3 regions of the Geomicrobium sp. JCM 19037 genome follow, and region 2 is predicted to be linked to each of the others. Evidence: riboswitches for the same ligand, from Rfam matches in the RefSeq annotation. Region 2 holds a riboswitch; each other region holds the start of a gene.
The links. A riboswitch is a leader RNA that binds a small molecule or an ion and turns the genes downstream of it on or off. The one in region 2 is predicted to bind thiamine pyrophosphate.

Region 1 (6,914 bases), on a different contig from region 2:
AGACCTGTGTTCCCGTTTACGCCATGGCGTTCAATAATTGCCATCTTACAAAGCTCATTGCCGAGTTGGATTTGATTATTCTTCGTCGCGACATTCACGTGCTTTTCTTTCGTTCCAACTTGATTCTCTTGAACATGAATGGTTCGAACCGTCACGCGGTCTACAACAGTTGGTGCCTCGATTTCAAAGTCGCTCCGTCGCACGTCACGCTTCAGGTGAACCGAGCGGGTCGCAAACTCTGGCCACTCGATTCCTTTAATCTCAACAACCGTTTTTCCGTTTTCAGCAACGACTGTCCCAGCACAAATCGTTACATCCACATGAACGTCCTCTAGCTTGCCCTCGAGCAATACGAAATCAGCAAATCGACCGGGAGCAATCATTCCGACATCTTGACTCAATCCGAATCTTTCAGCTGTATTGATCGTCGCCATTTGGATGGCGACGACAGGGTGAACCCCTTGTTCAATGGCGTGGCGAATAACAAAGTCCATATGCCTTCATCAACGAGCGATTCTGGGCTTCGATCATCGGTGACGAGCATCATTCGTCGTGTATTAATACCGTGTTCTGTGTGCGCTTTAATGGTCTCTGCAACATCATGCCACGCAGAACCTCGACGCATCTTCGCGTATTGTCCGAGGCGAATGCGTGCAATGACATCTTCAGCGGTTGTCACTTCATGATCACCACTAATGCCAGTGCTCGCGTATGCTGACAAGCGAACGGAATCTGGTTCCCACGTATAATGACCATCAGCTACTCGGCCTGCTTTAAGCGTCTCTTCGAGCTCACCCATCATCTTTTCGTCACCGTAAACGACACCAGGAAAATTCATCACCTCACCGAGCGCAACCATATCGTCTCCCCAAGTAAATGCCTCTTTCACTTCTTTCGGGCCAATCGACGCGCCATTGGTTTCAAACTCTGCACTCGTTGACGGCACGCACGATGCCACTTGCATATAGGCCGCCATCGGCGTTTTCCGCGCCTCTTCGAGCATCAGTTTAAGACCGTCCAAACCAAGAACATTCGTAATTTCATGGGCATCAAAAAAGCCACTCGTTGTGCCTTTTGGCAATACTGCCCTCGCAAATTGCGCCGGGGTAATTTGACTGCTTTCAATGTGACAATGCCCATCAATAAAGCCTGGGGATAAGTATTTTCCATTTGCATCAATCACTTCTGTATCGTCACCAACTGTGTGATCAGCGTTTTCCCCAACATATGCAACCCTAGACTCACATACCGCCACATCTGTATTTTCTAAGATTTCACCAGATACTACGTTGATGAGTTTGGCGTTTTTAATGACAAGTGTTGCTTTTCTTTCTCCTCGTGCCGTTTCATTCAATGGCACAAGGCATTCGAACTGAGGCTTTCGTTCGTACACTTCGCTTCCTCCTTACGTTGGTTCGGGAGGGGTCAAACGTTAAATGTCATGACCCACTCGCGAAGAACCTTTCCATGAATTGTAAACGAACTGAGCAAATAATGCACGGGGTGATTGTTGCGATAAAATGCCATCGACGGGTTATCGACGAGCGCCTCAACCGCATACGTATGCCAACCTTGTCGTTGAAACTCCGTTTTAGCCGCCTCTAGTAGTTGGGCGCCGATGCCTCTTCGTTGATAAGATTCTAATAAGTATAAGGCGTACACTTGTCCATCCGCCGCATAACGCTCAGAACGCCCATAATGGACAAAGCCTACGATCTTCCCCTCTTCATTCGTGGCTACCTTCGTATTGTTCACCTCTGTAATGATCTTTACCCAATGTTCTGTTCTCGTTGTTTCATCCAACTCATCAAGATAAGTTTGTGGAACAATACCCCAGTATGTTGTTTTCCAACTTTGCACATGCACGTGCGCGATGCCCCGGGCATCTTCTACTTTTGCTTTGCGGATGACCATGTTTCACCCTCCAACTGTTGTAATTTAGGTATGAATTGACGCCAAGATGAAAACTGGAAATGTGCGTCACTATCCACTTGTTCGTTCGTTTTCCAAGCCGCTTTCAAGCCCTTGTTACGACTTCCGATAATATCAGTGTCGTACTGGTCCCCAACATACAAGGCTTGTTCAGGCTGTACGTTCAACTGCTCTATACCTAATGCGAAAATTCGGGCATCCGGCTTTCTTAAGCCAACCTCATCTGAAATGATCACTGATTCAAAATATTCATTAATACTTAAAGAATTGAATACCGCTCGTTGAAAGCCTTTCTTTCCGTTTGAGATGATTCCGAGTTTATAATCCTTTGCCTTTAATTGTTCCAGTGTGTGCTCAACGTCAGGATACAGCTGTGCGAACCTCGGAAACAGAGTAACATAATCGGCTAGTAGTTGTTGAGGGTCTAATGGCAACTGATATTCTTTGACTAACTGCTCATATACCTCATCCTTCCAGCGCATCCCCTCATTGTCCAATTCGACAAACCTATTCAGATCGACATTCATTGAGAAACGCTCGCATTGATCTCGAAAAAAAGTTACCAATGATTTCGGTCGGTTATGTAATGTGCCATCTAAGTCAAACAAAATTGCTTTATGCATACGTGACCTCCCCAAAAACAGCTTGGCTTTCATTGTACTATAAGATATACTATATTCGTCTGAATATTATCAACCACTAGGGGTGTCGCAAGACTGAGAGGGACTCGTTCCCGACTCTTAGAACCTGATCTGGGTAACACCAGCGTAGGGAAGTGGGAGAGCACATTACGACGTTTAATGTGCGGACCTGCATCCCCCTGTGGAAACAAAAAGGGGATTTTTTTATGCAACAAGAACGTTAATCATGGTGGAAACAGCGCTCATGGTCGCACTCGCGCTCATCTTAGACCGCATTGAGTTTGCGGGTCCGTGGGTCATGGGAGGCTCGATCTCCCTTGTTATGTTGCCGATCTTTGTCATGGCATTTCGGCGCGGCTTAAAAGTTGGTCTGATGACAGGGCTACTCGTTGGTGTCATTAAGTTAATCTTAGGAAGCTCGATGATTCACCCCATCCAATTTCTATTAGACTATCCAGTTGCCTTTACCGTATTAGGACTGGCGGGTGCATTTGCTTTCAGGAACAAAAAAGGAGAACTAAACATCCGATGGGCACTGTTCGGCCTTTTCTTTGCATCATTTTTCCGTCTCGTCGCCCACATCATCTCCGGTGGAGTTTGGTTTGGCGAATATGCGCCAGAGGGATGGAACGTCTGGCTCTACTCAGCTATTTATAATACTTCATACCTTGTGCCAGAAACACTCATTACATTTGGTGTGATTCTTCTTATTGCAAAAACTCAACCGGCATTTTTCAAACTTAAAAACCGACCCGCTCGATTAAAGTCTTCGGTCGTTTCTTAAAAAAGAAAAAAGGGGGGGATGAGCGCATGCTCATCCCCCCTTTTTTCATATGCACAATTAGTTCACGATAAAACCGCCACGGAACGGATCATTCGGATCCATTAATATATTCTGGAAACCATTGATAAACGCTGTTCCTTCTACTTCCGTTCGAACCGCATCCATTTCACCTAACTTGACGCTCTCAAGCGCTCGTCCAGTAAACGTACCTCCGACAAACCCTTCACTTACAATTTCCTCGCCAATTTTCATCTCGCCTCGTCCTACCATGCGAGCAACCATTGCTGTCGTACCTGTTCCACCTGGTGAACGATCCGCTTGTCGATCACTAAATACATGAACATTTTTATACGTAGCTTCCTCAAGTGTCGGTTCGCCAAAGAAGGTAACAATATCAATGTAATTGATATAATCTTTTGTTGGGTGTTGTACACTTACCTTTTGATTTACCGCTTCTTTAATTCTTCTAGCGTATTCTTTCAACTGCATACCGTTGGATACATGAATTTTCGTATCTAGCTGTGCGATGTCCACCCAGGCAAAGTAGTTGCCCCATAACTAATATCTGTTTTGATCGTACCTAAGCCTTCGACCTCTACTTCAAGATCTTGATGTTCTAGAAAGCCAGGGACGTTTTCAAAACGAACACTTTCTGCACGGTTATTTTTCATTTTTACTTTTGGATACACAAGTCCAGCCGGTGTTTCCAATACGAGAGATGTTTCTTCTCCTGTTACTTCAACCATTCCAAGTTCAACAATCGCCGTTGAAACACCTATCGTTGCGTGACCACACATATTTAAAAAGCCAGTGTTGTCCATATAAATGACACCGAAGTCAACATCTTCCCTAGTGGGTGGTAACAAGACTGCCCCAAACATGTCTCGATGGCCTCTAGGTTCCTGAATAATTGCATTTCTTAACCACTCAAAGTTAGCCGCCATGTAGTCTCGTTGTTCAGCAACCGTTTCCCCTTTTAACTTTAATAAACCACCATTAATGATTCGAGTTGGCTCCCCAAACGTATGTGTTTCAATTGTTTGCACCATTCTGTTAAAAATCATTCGATCGTCTCCTTTAGATAAAATAGTATGTGTGTGCCAACTTGACGAAGCCCCATCAGCACATTAATCAATGAGTAAATTCGGAATATAGAGCATAAATCCGGAAAATAAATCATGAAAAATAACACAATTAATAACACAAGAATGTACCAGACGTTATATTTACTCGTCTCCCACATCGTCGCCTTCGCTAAAGCAGTCGTAATATACAAACCACTTGCAACAGGAGGCGTTTGTTGGCCAATTGACCACACGATCAGAACAACCATAGCAAACTGCAACGGATCAACGGATACTGCATCAGCAAGAGGCAAGAATAGAGGTACGATGACGAGTACCATAACCGTACCGTCAAACACTAACCCTCCAAGAAATAGAATTAAACTAGTAATTAACATTACGGCAATTGGATCATTCGCAAATTGAAGCAACGGTTCCATCATCTGGTGACCCACACCTAAACCTGCAAAAGCAAAACCGAGCAACCCTGCGCAGGCAACGATGAACATGACAAAAGCCGTTGTCCGCACACTATCTTCAATGGCTACAAAGAAATCTTTCATGCTCATTTCTCGATAGATGAGTGCAGCTACAATCCCTACAAAAACAGCGATAGCCGCGGACTCGGTCGGTGTGGCAACTCCAGTAAGGATACTTCCAAGAATAATTACAGGAACGAGCAATGCAGGGATGTTTTTCAGTAGCTCAATGCCCACATTCTCAACTTTTACAGACTTCTCAATAATTTCTCCTTTTTGCTTGGCAGACAAAAAGTATGCAACAACCATAAAGCCTGCAGCAATCGTTAACCCGATAGGAATTCCAGTCATAAATAGTGCAGAAACAGAAATTCCAGAAACCGAAGCATATAAAATCATTGGAACACTCGGTGGTAATAAAATTCCTAGCGATGATCCAGCAGAAGTGGTTGCTGCGGAAAAACCGCGTCGGTATCCTTTATCAACCATTGCTGGAATGACGATTTGCCCTACTGCTGCACTAGCACCTACGGCAGTTCCTGTAATTGCACCAAAGAAGACCGATGCAACCACATTTACATAGGCAAGTCCACCCTTAAAGATGCCGACAATTAATAATGCTAAATTAATTAGACGTTTAGAAATTCCACTATAATTCATTATCGATCCCGCCAATATGAATAGCGGAATTGCAAGCAATGGAAAACTGTTTGCACCTAGGTACAATTGCTGTGTCATAAATGTAAGTGAGAAATCACTCTGTAGAACGATAAACATTACTGCAGTAAGCCCAAGTGTGAATGCAATAGGAACCCCTAATACGAGGAGAATGAGTATGACAATTAGCATAAGTAACGGGGTCATCTCACTTCACCTACCGTTTCTCCCTCTTGCTCATTACTTGTTTTGAAAGTTGCAATTTTTTTAATCGTCTCAATGATCTGGCATATGATCTCCATTGACATTAACGTCGCCGATACCCATATGAAACTGTAAGGCACCCACATAGGGACTGCCATAACAGGAGTACCTATATTTCCTACTATGGAAATTAACGGATACGTATTAAATGTGACGAGCAAAACTAACGTTAACATTGCAACTTTCGAAAACAATTCCAAGTAAGGCTTATTCTTCTCAGACAATCGATCTTCCAAAAAACTTACTTTTAGATGCGTGTTTTCGACAGTACACTGGTAGGCACCGAAAAATGTAAGCCAAATCATCGTCATTAGAGCCATTTCTTCAGGCCACTCAAGCAATATATCGAACAAATTTCTACCTATTAACTGCAATAAAAGTACTGAGAACATAAAGAACATGATTCCTACATTGACGTATTTGATACACCGGTATAAAACATCTCGAAATGATTTAATGGTAATCACCTCCGAGTTGTTCAATCATGTCTATAATCTCTTGCCCTTCTTCTCCTAACCCTTCAACGACGGGTTCCCAGACGCTGAGTAGCTTCTTGGAATGCCTCAACATCCTCTAGTTCAAAGACTTCCATTCCTTCAGATTCGAGTCGCTCTACTAATGCAATCTCGTCACTTTCGTTTAAGTCCCTGTTCAAATCTCGACCTGCTTCAGCGGCGGTTTGAATAATCTGTTGATGCTCTGTTGATAAGTTCTGCCAAGTGTCCTCATTGATAAATAGAGACGCTGGAGAGTACACGTGATTTGTGAGGGTCAGATAAGGTTGTACGTCATAAAATGATGAATTGACTATGACGGGCAATGGGTTCTCCTGTCCATGTACAGTGCCTTGTTGAAGAGCGGTAAACACTTCCGAGAAGCTCATCGGTAGAGGGTTTGACCCTAATGCCGAAAATGTTGCCATTCGAACAGGACTTTCTGGTACACGTATTCTTAGACCTTCAAAATCTTCAGGCATTTCAATAGGTCGAACACTATTTGTCACTTGGCGAAACCCGTCTTCCCAAAAAGCAAGATGATGCAAGTTATACTCTAACAAATGCTCTCCAACCATATCTCCCGCCTCACTATCTAA
Region 2 (6,914 bases):
GTGTGATGCGGTCAACACTTGTGCCAATTTCTCCATCTTCGAGCCACCGACAGCCATGACCTCCACTTCGGCATTCGCTTCTGATAGTAGTCTAGACGCTCCTCGTGCCAGTTCTTCAACGTGAGAAAGTAGTAGAATGGTTACGTTCGACATTAATCATCGGCTCCTTTCATAACCCGAGCCAGTGCTTGAAAAAGATAATAGCTTGAGACCGCGCCAGGATCCAGGTGTCCAACTGAACGCTCACCGAGTAAAGCCCCTCTGCCACGTTTCGCTTCTAACGCTTTCGTGCGCTCCATTGCATCGAGAGAAACGTCAGCTACTCGGTCCCAATCAAGCCCATGCTCACGAACCGATTCACCAACAGCCGACCACACATCAAGCAATGTTGCTTCTCCAACTTCAGCCTTACCGCGCTTAGCGATTCCTTCTGATGCACTCTCCAAACCGTTGCCCCAGTTTACTTCGTCCTTAAACGAGGCGCTTAGTCGCATAAAGCCCGTCCCGAGCAATGGTCCTGATGCCCCTCCAACTTTTGAAATGAGCGTCATCCCGATTTTTTGAAGTGTCGTGGCGAATGTCTCGCCTTCCCAGTTTGGAAGTTCCTCGACAACCGCCTGAAAACCTCGATTCATGTTCGTACCATGATCCCCGTCGCCAACTTCTTGATCGAGTGCCGATAGTTCTTCTTTATTGTCTTGAATCAATTGGTATGTTTCTTTCATCATTCGTGCAATTGTTCAGTCGTCATTGCCCGCCTCCTTCCATGTCGTTGTTTTTGCTCGTGCGTGCAATAGTTGCAAGAGTTCATCATCAACCGTGAGCAGCGTTAACGACACGCCGGCCATATCCAAACTCGTCATATAATCGCCGACATACATTTTCTTCAACGTGACCTTTCGTTTTTCAAGTTGCTCTTGCACATCTTTTGCGAATACATATTGTTCTAAAAGAGGTGTGCTGCCCATGCCATTAATAAGCGCCACGTACGATCCGTTCTCATCAAGCTCTTCTAACGTATGTTCAGTAAGCAGTTGCGCTATTTCCGCTGATCGCATCACTTTTCGTCTTTCCATCCCTTGTTCTCCGTGAATGCCAATGCCAACTTCCATTTCGTCAGTCGCAAGCGAAAAGCTCGGTGTCGAAGATGACGGCAATGTGCATGCTGACAATGCCACGCTCATACTCCTCATCTGCTGGATTGCTTCTCCCAAGCTGTTTTACTTCTGCCAATGATTTTCCAGCTTCTGCTGCAGCACCGGTAATTTTATGCACAAGAACGGTTCCAGCAATTCCTCTCCTTTTCGCAGGATCATCGACGGCTACATCATCATTTACGATAATCATCTCGGTCTGAATACCTTCTGCCTCCGCCATTTCTTGAGCCATTTCAGCATTCATAACATCGCCGTTGTAATTTTTGATCACAAGTAACACACCGCTTCCACTGTCCGCTGCCTGTATTGCGGCGAGAAACTGATCGGCACCAGGTGACGTGAACACCTCACCCGCGATTGCTGCATCTAACATGCCTGGACCAACATAACCCGCATGAGCCGGCTCATGGCCACTGCCGCCCCCACTAATGATGCCAACTTTGTTTTTGGCCTGATCAATACGTGTGACCACATTTGTGCCATCAATTCGCGTTAACGAATCACCGTGAACGGCGATAAACCCTTGCAAAAACTCCTCTACAATTTGCTCGGAATCATTCATTAGTTTTTCATGAATGGCGAGACCACCTTTCGTTTTCGTAAATTATCTCATTAGATGCTAGACCCGTAAACGATATGCAAAACATTTCGAAACTTCGCTTCGGATCAATTCGTAGTAAGGACAAACACTCAAGGAGGCCATTTCATGATTTATCTCGTTCGACATTGTCGTGCAACCGGGCAAGAGCCCGATGCACCGCTCACCAAAGAAGGTGAACAACAGGCGAAGAATCTCGCTGCATTCTTTCATAAAAAAGAAGTTTCTCACATTGTAAGTAGCCCTTACACGCGGGCGACGGCGACGATTGCACCGTTTAGTGCTGCGAGCGGCGTTCCGGTACAAACCGATGAGCGACTAAGAGAGCGGGTACTAAGCGAAGAACCGATGGACGAGTGGCTCTCCCCGTTGGAGCGGAGTTTTCAAGACCCGGACTACACGTGCGTTGGTGGTGAATCGGCTAGAGACGCACTTACGAGAGGTCGGGCTGTGCTGGACAGCCTTCCAAAGTACACGGTTGTTGTGAGCCACGGCAACCTGTTGGCCCTTCTATTAGGGTTCGGTTTTGATGAGTGGAAGCAAATGAAAAACCCCGATGTGTTTGTGTTAGATGCGGGTCGTGTCGAGCGAGTAATCCCGTTTTAATAGACTCATCTGCACAATATCAAAATACTCTCCATTTCGATAGACGGCTTCGCGCTTTATGCCTTCTCGTGTGAAGCCGAGCTTTTCATATAGTTGTAATGCGGCAGTATTAAATTCAAACACTTGCAAATGCAAACGATGCAGGTTCATTTCCAAAAAGCTATACGCTAGGAGGAGACCGAATGCTTCACGTCCATACCCTTTGCCCCAGTAGTCTTTGTCCCCAATATCAATGATGCATTCTGCGTTACGGTTTTTCATATCAATTCCGATCAGTGACGTAACACCGATCGCCTCATTACTCACGCGATCAACAATGATATAACTCTTTGAGTGCGACGAACCTAGCATGACTTGCTTGACAAACTGTTCGGTTTCCTCAAGCGTATACACATCTAAATAAGGATTCGTCGTTTTCATTACATCCAAATCGTTGCGCCAACGGTGGTACTGTTTGGCGTCGCCCTCCGTCATTTTCCGCAGTCTCACTCGTTCAGATTTTAACATGCGATCCGCTCCTTTTCTGTCATTATGTATAGGCGTTTTACTTCTCTGGCATCTGATAAGAGGCCGATCTGGCGACTCACTGCTCAGGCGCTCAAATATGTGACTCACCACTTCTTGTGCTCGCTCCGTTGTTTCGTACTTCCCGAGCGTACTGCTCCATTCCGAAAACGAACCTTTGCCGAGTACACCTTCTACATATTTTCCTTTGACGGTAATCTGTTGTACATGGAGGATGGATTTCTTATTTTGAGACTGGATCCACATGTCTTTTCTCCTCTCTCTCTACGTGACGTTTGACGAACAATTGTCTTCATTGATAAGATAACATAAAGATACTTGATTTATAAAAAAGCTACTAGGGGTGCCCGCATACGGCTGAGATGAGGAAACTCAAACTCTTGAACCTGAACTGGTTGATACCAGCGGAGGAAAGTAGAATGTGTGACCATGCATGGTACCTACTATGTGACATTCGTCGATCTTTTCTCCAAAGAGGTCGGCTTTTTTGTGTATACAAAAGTAGGAGCGTGAGACCGATGTCTTGGCACTTAGTAACTGACGCACAACTTCCATTTCATATGCAAATACGCATTCTTAAACAATGCGTTCCTCATATTACGACGATTCACGTGAGGGACAAACAAGCTTCATTGCAACGTTTGAAACAACAGATTGACCATATGCTTCGCTTAGGGCTTAGAACAGACCAAATGATCTTGAACACACATGCCGAAGCTGCTGCAGCTTGGGGGCTAAAAGGGGTGCACTTGCCCGCAAGCAGCGCCTATCGTATTCGTGAGCTTAAAGCGAAACATCCAGATTTGATAGTGGGTGCGTCTGTCCACGCTAAAGACGAAGCACTCACACAAGCTGAAGAAGGGGCAGACTACCTTTACTTCGGTCACGTCTTCGAAACGAACAGCAAACCGGGAATCACCCACGAGGGTTGGCACAGCTAGAAGATATCACACAACACATGAGCGTACCTGTCTATGCGATTGGTGGGATTACACCTGAAAACTTACAAGACGTACAAAAAGCTGGAGCCTCTGGTGTTGCCATCATGTCCGGAGTATGGTCATCCGAAAACCCTCGAGTGGCTTCCCAAACTTATGAACAGTACGGGAAGGATCGTGCGACACATGATGCATCCAACGTATGACCTGCTTATTGTCGGGGCAGGCATCATTGGCTTATCCACCGCTTATTATGCAGCCAATCACGGGCTGAAAACGGCGATCATCGACCGAGCTCAGCCGGGTTCTGGCACAACAGCTGCCGCAGCCGGAATGCTCGGAGTGCAAGCAGAGTTAGAAGGGCCGTCCGAACTTTATCCGCTAGCCAAACAGAGCCGCGAACTATACGCGCACCTGAAAGATGAATTGGCTGAACTTACCGGTACAGACATTGGCTGGACGCGCTCTGGCGCACTCAAACTGGCCTTTGATCAAACCGAAATGACGCTCCTGAAAGACATCCATTCGTGGCAAAAGCGCGAAGGGGAACACGTTGAGTATGTGGACCAAGAAACATTGCAACGCATCGCACCTGCTACCTCACCCGAAGCGATCGGAGGATTGCACTTCCCAAACGAGGCGCATATCCAACCCGCTCAAACCGCGCGGCACTCACACAAGCCATCGTCTCAAAAGGCGTCGACCTGTACTTGGACACAACCGTCATCAAACCGCTCATTAACGGTGTAGAGAGACATCTGGCACCTTGCACGCCGACCAGCTCGTCATTGCCACAGGCGTAGACACCTTGCCCGAACTGGATGCTCTTTGGGACGTGCATCCGATAAAAGGGGAAATCGTGAAGGTAATGACCGATCGAGCAGCGGTGCAACAGACCCTCTTCTATAAAGGAATGTACGTTGTTCCAAAACCAGATGGGGAGCTAATTCTCGGGGCGACGTCCGAAGCCTCGCGCAACCGAGACGTCACGGTGCACGGCGTTCAACAATTGCTCAGTCAAATCACAACGCTCATCCCTTCTCTAAAGCATGCGAAAATTACGAACATGTGGGCAGGACTTAGGCCACAATCGACAACAGGCCTTCCTTTCATCGGTCCACACCCCGCTCAACAAAACTGTTGGCTTGCTGGCGGACACGGGCGCAACGGCATTCTACTCGCACCGATCACCGGCAAGCAAATCGTACAACAAATCATGCAAGATTCTGTTGCGTTGCCAACATTTCAACCGAAATATGGAGGATCCCACATGGAAGTCACCATCAACCAACAAAAGCGTGAACTGCCAAACCACGTGACCACTATTGAGCAGTTGCGTGAACATTTCGGACTGCAAAACACGGTCGTCATGATCGAGCATAACGGCGCGGCACTATCTGTCGACGAGCAAAACGATACGCATATTACTGCAGGTGACCAGATTGAGATGGTTCGCTTTGTAGGAGGAGGATAAACGATGTTAACGATCGGAAACTACACATTCACGTCGCGTTTATTATTAGGTACAGGGAAATATCCAAATGCCGATATTCAAAGGGAAGCCGTCAAAGCATCTGAAACGAACGTGCTCACATTTGCGCTAAGCCGCATTGACCTAGACAATATCGGACCTGATCCGATTGAACAATTGGACCGGAATGACTTTACACTTTTGCCAAACACCGCAGGCGCAAAAACAGCTGAAGAGGCGGTTCGATTAGCTCGCCTCGCGAGGTCTTCAGGCATTTGTGACATGATTAAAGTCGAAGTGATTGGTGACCCACCAACGCTATTGCCCGACCCCGTTGAAACGTTAAAAGCTACCGAGATTTTGCTAGCCGAAGGATTTACCGTACTCCCGTATCTGTCAGATGACCCGATGCTCGCACTTCGAGCTGAACAACTCGGTGCACATGCAATCATGCCAGGCGCTTCGCCAATTGGGAGTGCCTTGGCATCACCAACCCGTACAACTTGCAACTCATTATCGAAAAAGCAAACGTTCCGGTCATTGTTGATGCCGCGTCGGCGCCCCACATGATGCAGCCGAAGCGATGCAATACGGAGCGGATGCGGTGCTGTTGAACAGTGCGGTGTCAAAAGCGAATGACCCGGTTAAAATGGCCGAAGCGATGAAGCTTGCCATTCAAGCTGGACGCATCGGCTTTGAAGCTGGACGTATCCCCGCACAAAAGTATGCAAGTGCGAGCAGTCCCCAGGAAAGCTGGGCAAAGAAATGACACGCTATAGTCGTCAAGAACGCTTTAAGCCCATCGGTGAACAAGGGCAGCACAAAATCGGAGCGGCTCACGTCTTAATCGTTGGCGCCGGAGCCTCGGTACAGCTGCGGCTTCGACCCTTGTACGCTCCGGCATCGGCACGTTAACACTCGTGGACGGAGACTTTGTTGAACTTCATAACCTTCAGCGTCAACAATTATTCACCGAACGAGACGCCGACGATCATCGCGCTAAAGTAAAAGCAGCCGCAGAGCGGCTCAGGCAAATTAATTCATCGGTTCTTATACACGAAGCTTTTGCCGAACTAAATGCAGCAAATGTCAACGAGTATGTCCAAAACGTCGATGTGATTGTGGATGCGACAGACAACTTTGCGACAAGAATGCTCATTAACGATGCGGCGAGGAAGAACGGAATTCCTTGGGTGTACGGAGGGGTATCGGGGAGCTATGGCGTTTCAATGCCTTTCTACCCTGACCAGTCTCCGTGTTTTCGCTGTTTATCTCCTTATATTGGAGAAGATGAGGATTGTGACACGAATGGGGTGTTGGCGACGGGCATCCAAATCGTCGCCGCTCATCAGGCGACACAAGTGTTGCGAATGCTCGTCGGCGATGTGCAGACGCCGAAGTTGTACACGTTTGACGTGTGGAAGGCGGAGTCTTCTTACGTTGCGGTTGCGAAGTTGGCGATGGCGTCATGCGAAACGTGTGGTCCGGCGCCTTCGTACCCTGCGCTCCGTGAGCGCCCTCGGGAGAAGCATATTCAATGGATGTGCGCGCGGACGGGGGTGCAAGTCCGCCCTGCTCAGGCTGTACAACTCGCTCTCCCGGATCATATAGACAGAGAT
Region 3 (6,914 bases), on a different contig from region 2:
TACTGACCCAGAACATATGAAAATCGACCCGTCGTTGTTGCTTACAGAGGAATATGCTGAAAAGAGACGGGCGTTGATCGGCCCAGAAGCGGCCGAACCCGCTGCAGGTGAACCCGCTCGTGGTGGCACGGTTTACATGACAGCGGCCGACGGCGATGGCAACATGGTTTCTATGATTCAAAGCAATTACGCAGGCTTTGGGTCAGGCGTTGTCATCCCAAATACAGGCATTAGCTTGCAAAACCGTGGATGGGAATTTAAGTTAGACCCAGACGCTGCCAACGCATTAAAAGGTGGGAAGCGGACGTACCACACGATCATTCCGGGATTCTTAACGAAAGGTCGCGTACCCGTTGGCCCATTTGGCGTTATGGTGGGTATATGATGCCGCAAGGTCATTTGCAAATTCTAACGAACAGCATCGATTATGGATTTCATCCGCAAGCAGCTCTAGATGCCGCTCGCTGGAAGTGGACTGGTGGAAAAACCGTAGAAGTCGAAGCGAGCTTTCCTACAGAGATTGCAAGACAGCTAGAAAGAAAAGGACATATTATTAAACCGACACTTGAAGGTGGCAGTTTCGGACGTGGCCAGATCATTTGGCGCGACCCAGACACCGGCGTGCTCGTAGGCGGTACAGAACCCCGCGCAGATAGCCATATTGCCATATGGTAAGATAAGCTTCTGCTAGGCCATACTCAACAACGAAGGCAAGGGACATCCCCTTGCTGTTCATCGTTAGAAAGGAAGCAATCCTCATGAATTTACAAATCCAATGGAAGATCTTCATCGCAATGGCACGGGCAAATGTCCTCGGATATGGTGGGGGACCCGCGACGATCCCACTCGTACATAAAGAAATCGTCGAAAAATATCGCTGGATGGACGATGAAGAATTTACAGAGGTGGTCGCGCTCGGAAACACACTACCAGGCCCAATCATTACTAAACTTTGTGGGTATGTCGGCTATAGAGTAGGCGGGATTGTCGGTATGATAAACGCCGTGTTAGCCACAGTCATGCCGACTGCCATCATTATGCTCATCCTTGTTGGTACACTGACAACATTTAGGGAAACACCGATCGTTCAAGGCATGACGAATGCAATTATGCCAATTGTAGGCGTGCTCTTGCTATCCCTAACATACAACTTTTTAAAACAATCCACACAGAAATCCGGATTCTTCCTGACCATAGTTTTGACGGTCATCAGTCTATTATTATTTGAATGGCTAAATTTGCATCCCGCAATTCTTATCGTTTCATTGATTGCGATTGCCTTCGCACAGAAACCGAAACCACAACCTGCTAGAAAAGAGGAGGCGTAATCAATGCTCACGGACTTATGGAACTTATTTCTTGCCTTTTTCATACCGGGCATCGTTGGTTACGGTGGCGGTCCAGCATCCATTCCACTCATTGAACATGAAGTTGTACATCGTTACGGTTGGATGAGTACTCAAGAGTTTGGCGAAGTTCTCGCGCTCGGAAACGCCATTCCAGGACCGATTGCCACAAAAATGGCCGCTTTTGTCGGTTGGGAAGTCGCTGGTGTTCCCGGCGTTCTCGTTACCCTGCTCGCAACGGTCGGTCCGTCGCTTGCGCTCATGATGCTTTTAATGAGTATCCTACTGAAATTTAAAGACCACCCCCGAGTGAAAAACATGACGAACTATATCCGTGCACCGATTGCGGTTCTCCTCGGCGTACTTACGTATCAGTTTTTCTTCATGTCTTGGGAAGGGAATGGGATGTGGCAAACGGTGCTCTTGGTCGGCGCTGCACTATTACTCCTAGAGAAATTTAAGGTTCACCCTGCGATCGTCATCGTAAGTTCGCTTCTGTATGGTGCGATTTTCTTATCATAAATAAAAATGGGTAATATGAACTATAATAAAGGTTGGTTTAATTGGTATTTTATGGTAAATAATCCCTCCTCAATTCGTTTTGATTTTCAGACTATTGTATGGTTTAATAGAAAGTGAGTAAGCCATTCTTGAATATATTTTTATTCACTAGGGGAGCCGGCACCGGCTGAGAGAAGCAATGTTTCGACCCTTTGAACCTGATCTGGATTATACCAGCGTAGGGAAGTGGAGCTTGTTTTAACCATGCTCTGTTTTCTATGCAGAGCTTTTTTTATTGCTCTCATAGAGAACCGAACGCCGGTGCCTCACTGTGAATCAAAACACTTATGGAGGGATTTTGTAATGTCATTTACTGAAGAATTACGTAAAGAATGTGCCCTGTTTTTGAAGCGATCTTTGAGCATCCGTTCGTGCAAGGCATTGGAAACGGCAACCTTCAACCCGGTCAACTGACCCATTATGTAAAACAAGACTTTGAATATTTGAATACGTTTATGCAAATTTACGGACTGGCGATCAGCCGCTCAGAACGAAGAGAAGATATGCAATTACTAAATGAACAAATTTCTTTCGTACTCAATGATGAAGTCCATCCGCACAACAATTTCTGTCAAGTTGCTGGTGTAAACTACGAAGACTTGCAGTATGAGCTCTCGCACCAACCGCTCATCACTATACTCGGCACATGTTGGATGTGGCTCACCGAGGGTCGTTTGGCGAAATGATTGCCGTCCTCCTTCCTTGTCCTTGGACGTATTACGAAATTGCGGTTCACTTGGACAAGACGAAACAGCCGGGTAAAAACCATCCTTTTTATGATTGGATCTCTTTTTATAAAGAAATGGGTGACAGCGTTACGATGGCCTTTCGTAATCGTCTTGATGAATACGCCAAGACCGCTACCGATGAAGAAAAAACAAGGATGCGTGATGCCTTTCTAAAGAGCTGTCAATTGGAATGGCAGTTCTGGCAAATGGCGTTTACCGAAGAAAAGTGGCCCGTACAAATATAATTGAGGAAAGCCAGAATGGGTAATGTACCCATTCTGGCTTTTTGCGAGCACTCAAATCCGACCGACTCATTCTACTCCGATTACGCAAGGGGGAAGGGACGCTTCTACGCGAGATTCTTGCGTTTTTGCGGCCGTTTCGGTGATGTGCACGTTTTCGACGCCGGTGTGCACATTTTCGACACCGATGTGCACGCTTTCGACAATGCGCCCCGCCGCAAATGAACCGCCCTTTACTTTGCCCCGTTCGTCTTATTATTTTTTCTCCAGTAAATAAAAATAGCAAGCCCTAATAGAAGTAAGGGGATGAGCACTGGAGACAGACCAATGACGAATACCACCACGCCTGAGACGATTGCATGAGCACGTTAATCGTGTCGGTAAACATATTCGACGCTTGCCCCCAGGTGTTTAAAGAGGTTTGATCGGTCAACGTTGACCCTGCGGTCTCGCGCACGTTAATATTCACCAATGCGTACGTCACTTGATGGTCTAAATAATTCATGCGACCTTGAATTGTTTCAATTTGCTCTTGCGTGTCCGCCAGATCATCCGAGATAGAAAGCAAGTCTTCTGTCGTATCTGCATCTTCCATAAACACGAGCAGCCGTTCTTCAACAGCTTCGTGCGACCGAAGTCTTGACTCTAGATCGACGTACTCTTCTGTCACGTCTTCACCTGTCGTCATTCGGTCGACGACTTGTAAACTAAGGGACTCTATCTGATCCAAAAAGGGTGTAAAGTTCTCTTCAGGCACGCGCACAGCAAACGTCCCGCTCATTTCACCGTCTCCTGCATCTTGGACAGACGACTCCACAACAAAGCCATTCATTTCTTCAATGGATTGCTGAATCTGGTCTTGAGCTTCTTGAAACCTTTCAACATCAATTGTGAGGTGACCATTATATACGATCATTCGCTCTGCCGTATCAATCGCTTCCACTTCCGCTTCATTTGCAGCCGAGTCGTCTAACGTTTCCCCCTCGTCCAACTCCACCTCCGACTCAGCATGATCTTGAGCAACATCTGCCCCGCTATCATTTCCTTCTTGAGAAAGATCTGCCGCTTCGTCATTTTGGTTATCACTACACGCAACAACAAAGGCGAAAAATAGAAAAACGAGCATGATTTTATAATTCATCTTTTGACCCCCTTCTCTTTCCTTCTTTGTCGTTGCCCACCATTATTTGTTTCAATTATTTGAAAATATGTAAAAAAACCTAATAGGGGAAAGCTCCCCTACCAGGTCTTTACGTTTACGCTTCAGGTCCTTCAAAACGAAGCAATCGGTCATCTTCATCGATTGGGTCGCCTCGTCCATCCGTATTGTTCGTAATCACATAAAACATGTTCTCGTTTTCGTCATATACGACATCACGCCAGCGTCCTTCTCCTTCAAGGATTGTATCTGTTGTGTTGTCGTCCACATCAAAGCGAATCAACTGTTCACCGGCAAGCGCAGCTACATAAAATGATTGCTCACCAACCATCGCAGCTCCTGACGGAGCCCACGTCTCTTCACCAGAGTTCATGACTGCCGTTTCCATACCTTCTTCGGTTTCATCACCAACAATTTCTGGCCACCCATAGTTGTTTCCAGGTTCAATGTGATTGATTTCGTCGTTCGCCGTAGGACCATGCTCTGTACTAAACAGTCGGTCATCATCTGTCCAATCCAACCCTTGTGGATTTCGATGACCGTAAGAATAGACGTAAGAGTCATCAAATGGATTATCTTCGGCTACCGTGCCATCGAGGTTCATTCGCAAAATTTTACCCGCTAAGCTGTCCGTGTCCTGGGAAAGCTCTGGATCTTCCGCATCACCTGTCGTTGCATACAAATACCCATCTGGTCCGATCGCGAGTCTACCGCCGTTGTGCGTCGTCGCTCCTGGAATGTCTTCTATCAAGACATCCGTTTCTTGCCATTCATCACCGTCACGTTCAATCTCAACAATCCGATTATAAATGCCATCAGTGGCTACATACGTATGATAGATGATCGCTGTATCTTCATCTTCTGGATGCAACACCATGCCATGAAGACCACCTTCACCTTCTTGGTGGACTTCCTCGTCTAGCGCAAGACTCATTGGCGTCGTTTCTCCGTCAGTAATTTCAATAATCTGGCCTTCTCGCTCAGTAACATATACTGTGCCGTCATCAACGAGTGTAATACCCCACGGGGCAGCTAAGTTTTCTGCTAATGTCTCATAGTCTCCAGCCATTTCATCTTCGTCAATGTCTTCATCATCTGCAGGCTCAGGTTCACCTTCAGTCGGATCATCTTCACCGAGTTCATCGGAACCGCCGTCTGTCGTCTCTTCGCTTTCTTCCTCTTGCGGTTCTTCTGGTGAACACGCACCTAACATTAGTACACTTGCACCGAAGATCATCGTATATTTCTTCAAGTTATGACGCCCCTTTTTTCTAGAAATCTATTCTTCTGTACCCCGTACAAAAGAATTTCAATCTAAAGATCAGGGCGATATTGGTTTACACTCGGTAATACTTCCAGCTGCCATTCTCTTCGTGACGAGCGATCTGCTGTTTGTCGCGCAAGTACTCAAGGTGGGCAAGTGTCTCACCGATAGCGAACCTTGTTTCGTGAACGGTGAGTACTTTAGGGAATAACTTCGCACAAACATCATGTACAACGACAGGCTCTTTCACATACTCATACACTCGTTCTAGCCGCTCATCATGATGAGCAGCAATTTCATCGATTCGCTCGTTGGCACCGTGAAACGGCTTCCCGTGTGATGGAACAACCAAATCTGCGTCTAGTTTCTTTATTTTTTCTAATGATGTGAGATAGTCTTTCAGCGGGTTATCTCGACCATGAAACCAATACGAAATATTCGGCGTAATTTTTGGTAGCAGATGATCAGTGGATAACAGCACATTTCGTTCACGATTGTACAAAACGATTAGGCCATCTGAATGACCCGGCGTAAAGATCGCCTCATACTCAAACCCACCGAGCACGAACCGCTGTCCTTCCACAATGTGATGATTGATCGTTGGCAAAGGGTTAATTCTTGGGATAAAAGAAGCGGTATTTTCTTTCATCTCTTGTGCATCGTGCTCTGGAATTCCTGCAAGCAAATAGTACGCATACATTTCATCAAGAAATTCCGGCGTCCATGCATTCAACCCAGCCTTAGCATCGGTCTCCGTCATCCACACTTGCGCCCCTGTTTTTTGTTGAAGCGCACCTGCGTATCCGAAGTGGTCGGGGTGATAGTGTGTAACAATGATATTGGTAATATCTTTCCCTTTCAGTAAAGGAGCCCAGGCGGCAACGGTTTCATCGTTATGAAGCCCTGCATCAATAATTGTCCACCCCTCTACTCCTTCTGCAAGAAATACATTCACATGGTTTAGTCGCAGCGGTAAATTCAATCGTAGCGATTGGATTCCTAATTCCTCCAACATCGGTTCTCTCTCCTCTCGTCTTTGGCAAGCGAGCGCTCGCTCACTATAGATTTATGATGGGAGGCACTCTCTTCTGAGAGCACCTCAGCTTAACTAATTGTTAGTTAAATGGGCTTGTTCTTCATCAGAAAACACCCGTGAACGGACGAGGAAGCGCTTTCCTTCAGGGTTTTCCAAAGAGAACATGCCACCTCTCCCTTTCACCACATCAATGATGAGCTGTGTATGTTTCCAGTATTCATATTGGTCTTTAGAAATATAAAACGGGGCATCTCCTAAATCCCCAAGGTAAATATCGTGTCTACCCGGATTAAATTCCTTTTGTGAGAAGCACATTGGAGAGCTGCCATCACAACAACCTCCCGATTGATGAAAAATGACAGGTCCGTGCTTGCTTTTCAAGTGGTTGATGAGGTCTAGCGTCACTTCTGTCGCTTTCACCTTCTCAACGTGCACGAAGAACCCCTCCTTTTAGAATAGACCTGCAGGTTGTTCACTGTAGCTTACGAGCAGGTTTTTCGTTTGTTGATAATGCTCTAACATCATTTGGTGGTTCTCTCGACCAATTCCCGATTTCTTATAACCACCAAACGCGGCAT

Region 1: it holds a riboswitch for thiamine pyrophosphate, as region 2 does, so the genes downstream of both, thiT (energy-coupled thiamine transporter ThiT) here and JCM19037_RS30335 (thiamine phosphate synthase) in region 2, are expected to answer to the same signal.
Region 3: it holds a riboswitch for thiamine pyrophosphate, as region 2 does, so the genes downstream of both, tenA (thiaminase II) here and JCM19037_RS30335 (thiamine phosphate synthase) in region 2, are expected to answer to the same signal.

Annotation. Positions count from the first base shown of each region.
Region 1 is NZ_BAWZ01000005.1:132,662-139,575, reverse strand. It holds partial or broken gene ade (adenine deaminase) at 1-1,393, opposite strand, end outside; gene JCM19037_RS04705 (GNAT family N-acetyltransferase) at 1,426-1,914, opposite strand; gene JCM19037_RS04700 (HAD family hydrolase) at 1,890-2,555, opposite strand; TPP riboswitch at 2,624-2,723, shown strand; gene thiT (energy-coupled thiamine transporter ThiT) at 2,800-3,357, shown strand; partial or broken gene JCM19037_RS26720 (proline racemase family protein) at 3,415-4,406, opposite strand; gene JCM19037_RS04685 (TRAP transporter large permease) at 4,418-5,764, opposite strand; gene JCM19037_RS22080 (TRAP transporter small permease) at 5,761-6,213, opposite strand; gene JCM19037_RS04675 (DctP family TRAP transporter solute-binding subunit) at 6,342-6,914, opposite strand, start outside.
Region 2 is NZ_BAWZ01000044.1:9,241-16,154, reverse strand. It holds gene JCM19037_RS27770 (hypothetical protein) at 1-153, opposite strand, end outside; gene dhaL (dihydroxyacetone kinase subunit DhaL) at 153-728, opposite strand; partial or broken gene dhaK (dihydroxyacetone kinase subunit DhaK) at 741-1,719, opposite strand; gene JCM19037_RS19095 (histidine phosphatase family protein) at 1,864-2,361, shown strand; gene JCM19037_RS19090 (GNAT family N-acetyltransferase) at 2,323-2,868, opposite strand; TPP riboswitch at 3,216-3,316, shown strand; partial or broken gene JCM19037_RS30335 (thiamine phosphate synthase) at 3,306-4,030, shown strand; gene JCM19037_RS28825 (FAD-binding oxidoreductase) at 4,011-4,574, shown strand; partial or broken gene JCM19037_RS29040 (FAD-dependent oxidoreductase) at 4,588-5,022, shown strand; gene thiS (sulfur carrier protein ThiS) at 5,041-5,298, shown strand; partial or broken gene JCM19037_RS19070 (thiazole synthase) at 5,302-6,064, shown strand; gene JCM19037_RS26065 (hypothetical protein) at 6,061-6,210, shown strand; gene JCM19037_RS19065 (ThiF family adenylyltransferase) at 6,216-6,914, shown strand, end outside.
Region 3 is NZ_BAWZ01000047.1:13,341-20,254, reverse strand. It holds partial or broken gene JCM19037_RS19680 (gamma-glutamyltransferase family protein) at 1-675, shown strand, start outside; gene JCM19037_RS19675 (chromate transporter) at 759-1,328, shown strand; gene JCM19037_RS19670 (chromate transporter) at 1,332-1,868, shown strand; TPP riboswitch at 2,008-2,109, shown strand; partial or broken gene tenA (thiaminase II) at 2,211-2,880, shown strand; gene JCM19037_RS19660 (DUF4349 domain-containing protein) at 3,167-4,018, opposite strand; gene JCM19037_RS19655 (sorbosone dehydrogenase family protein) at 4,134-5,288, opposite strand; gene JCM19037_RS19650 (MBL fold metallo-hydrolase) at 5,374-6,315, opposite strand; gene JCM19037_RS19645 (DUF779 domain-containing protein) at 6,409-6,771, opposite strand; gene JCM19037_RS19640 (aldehyde dehydrogenase family protein) at 6,787-6,914, opposite strand, start outside.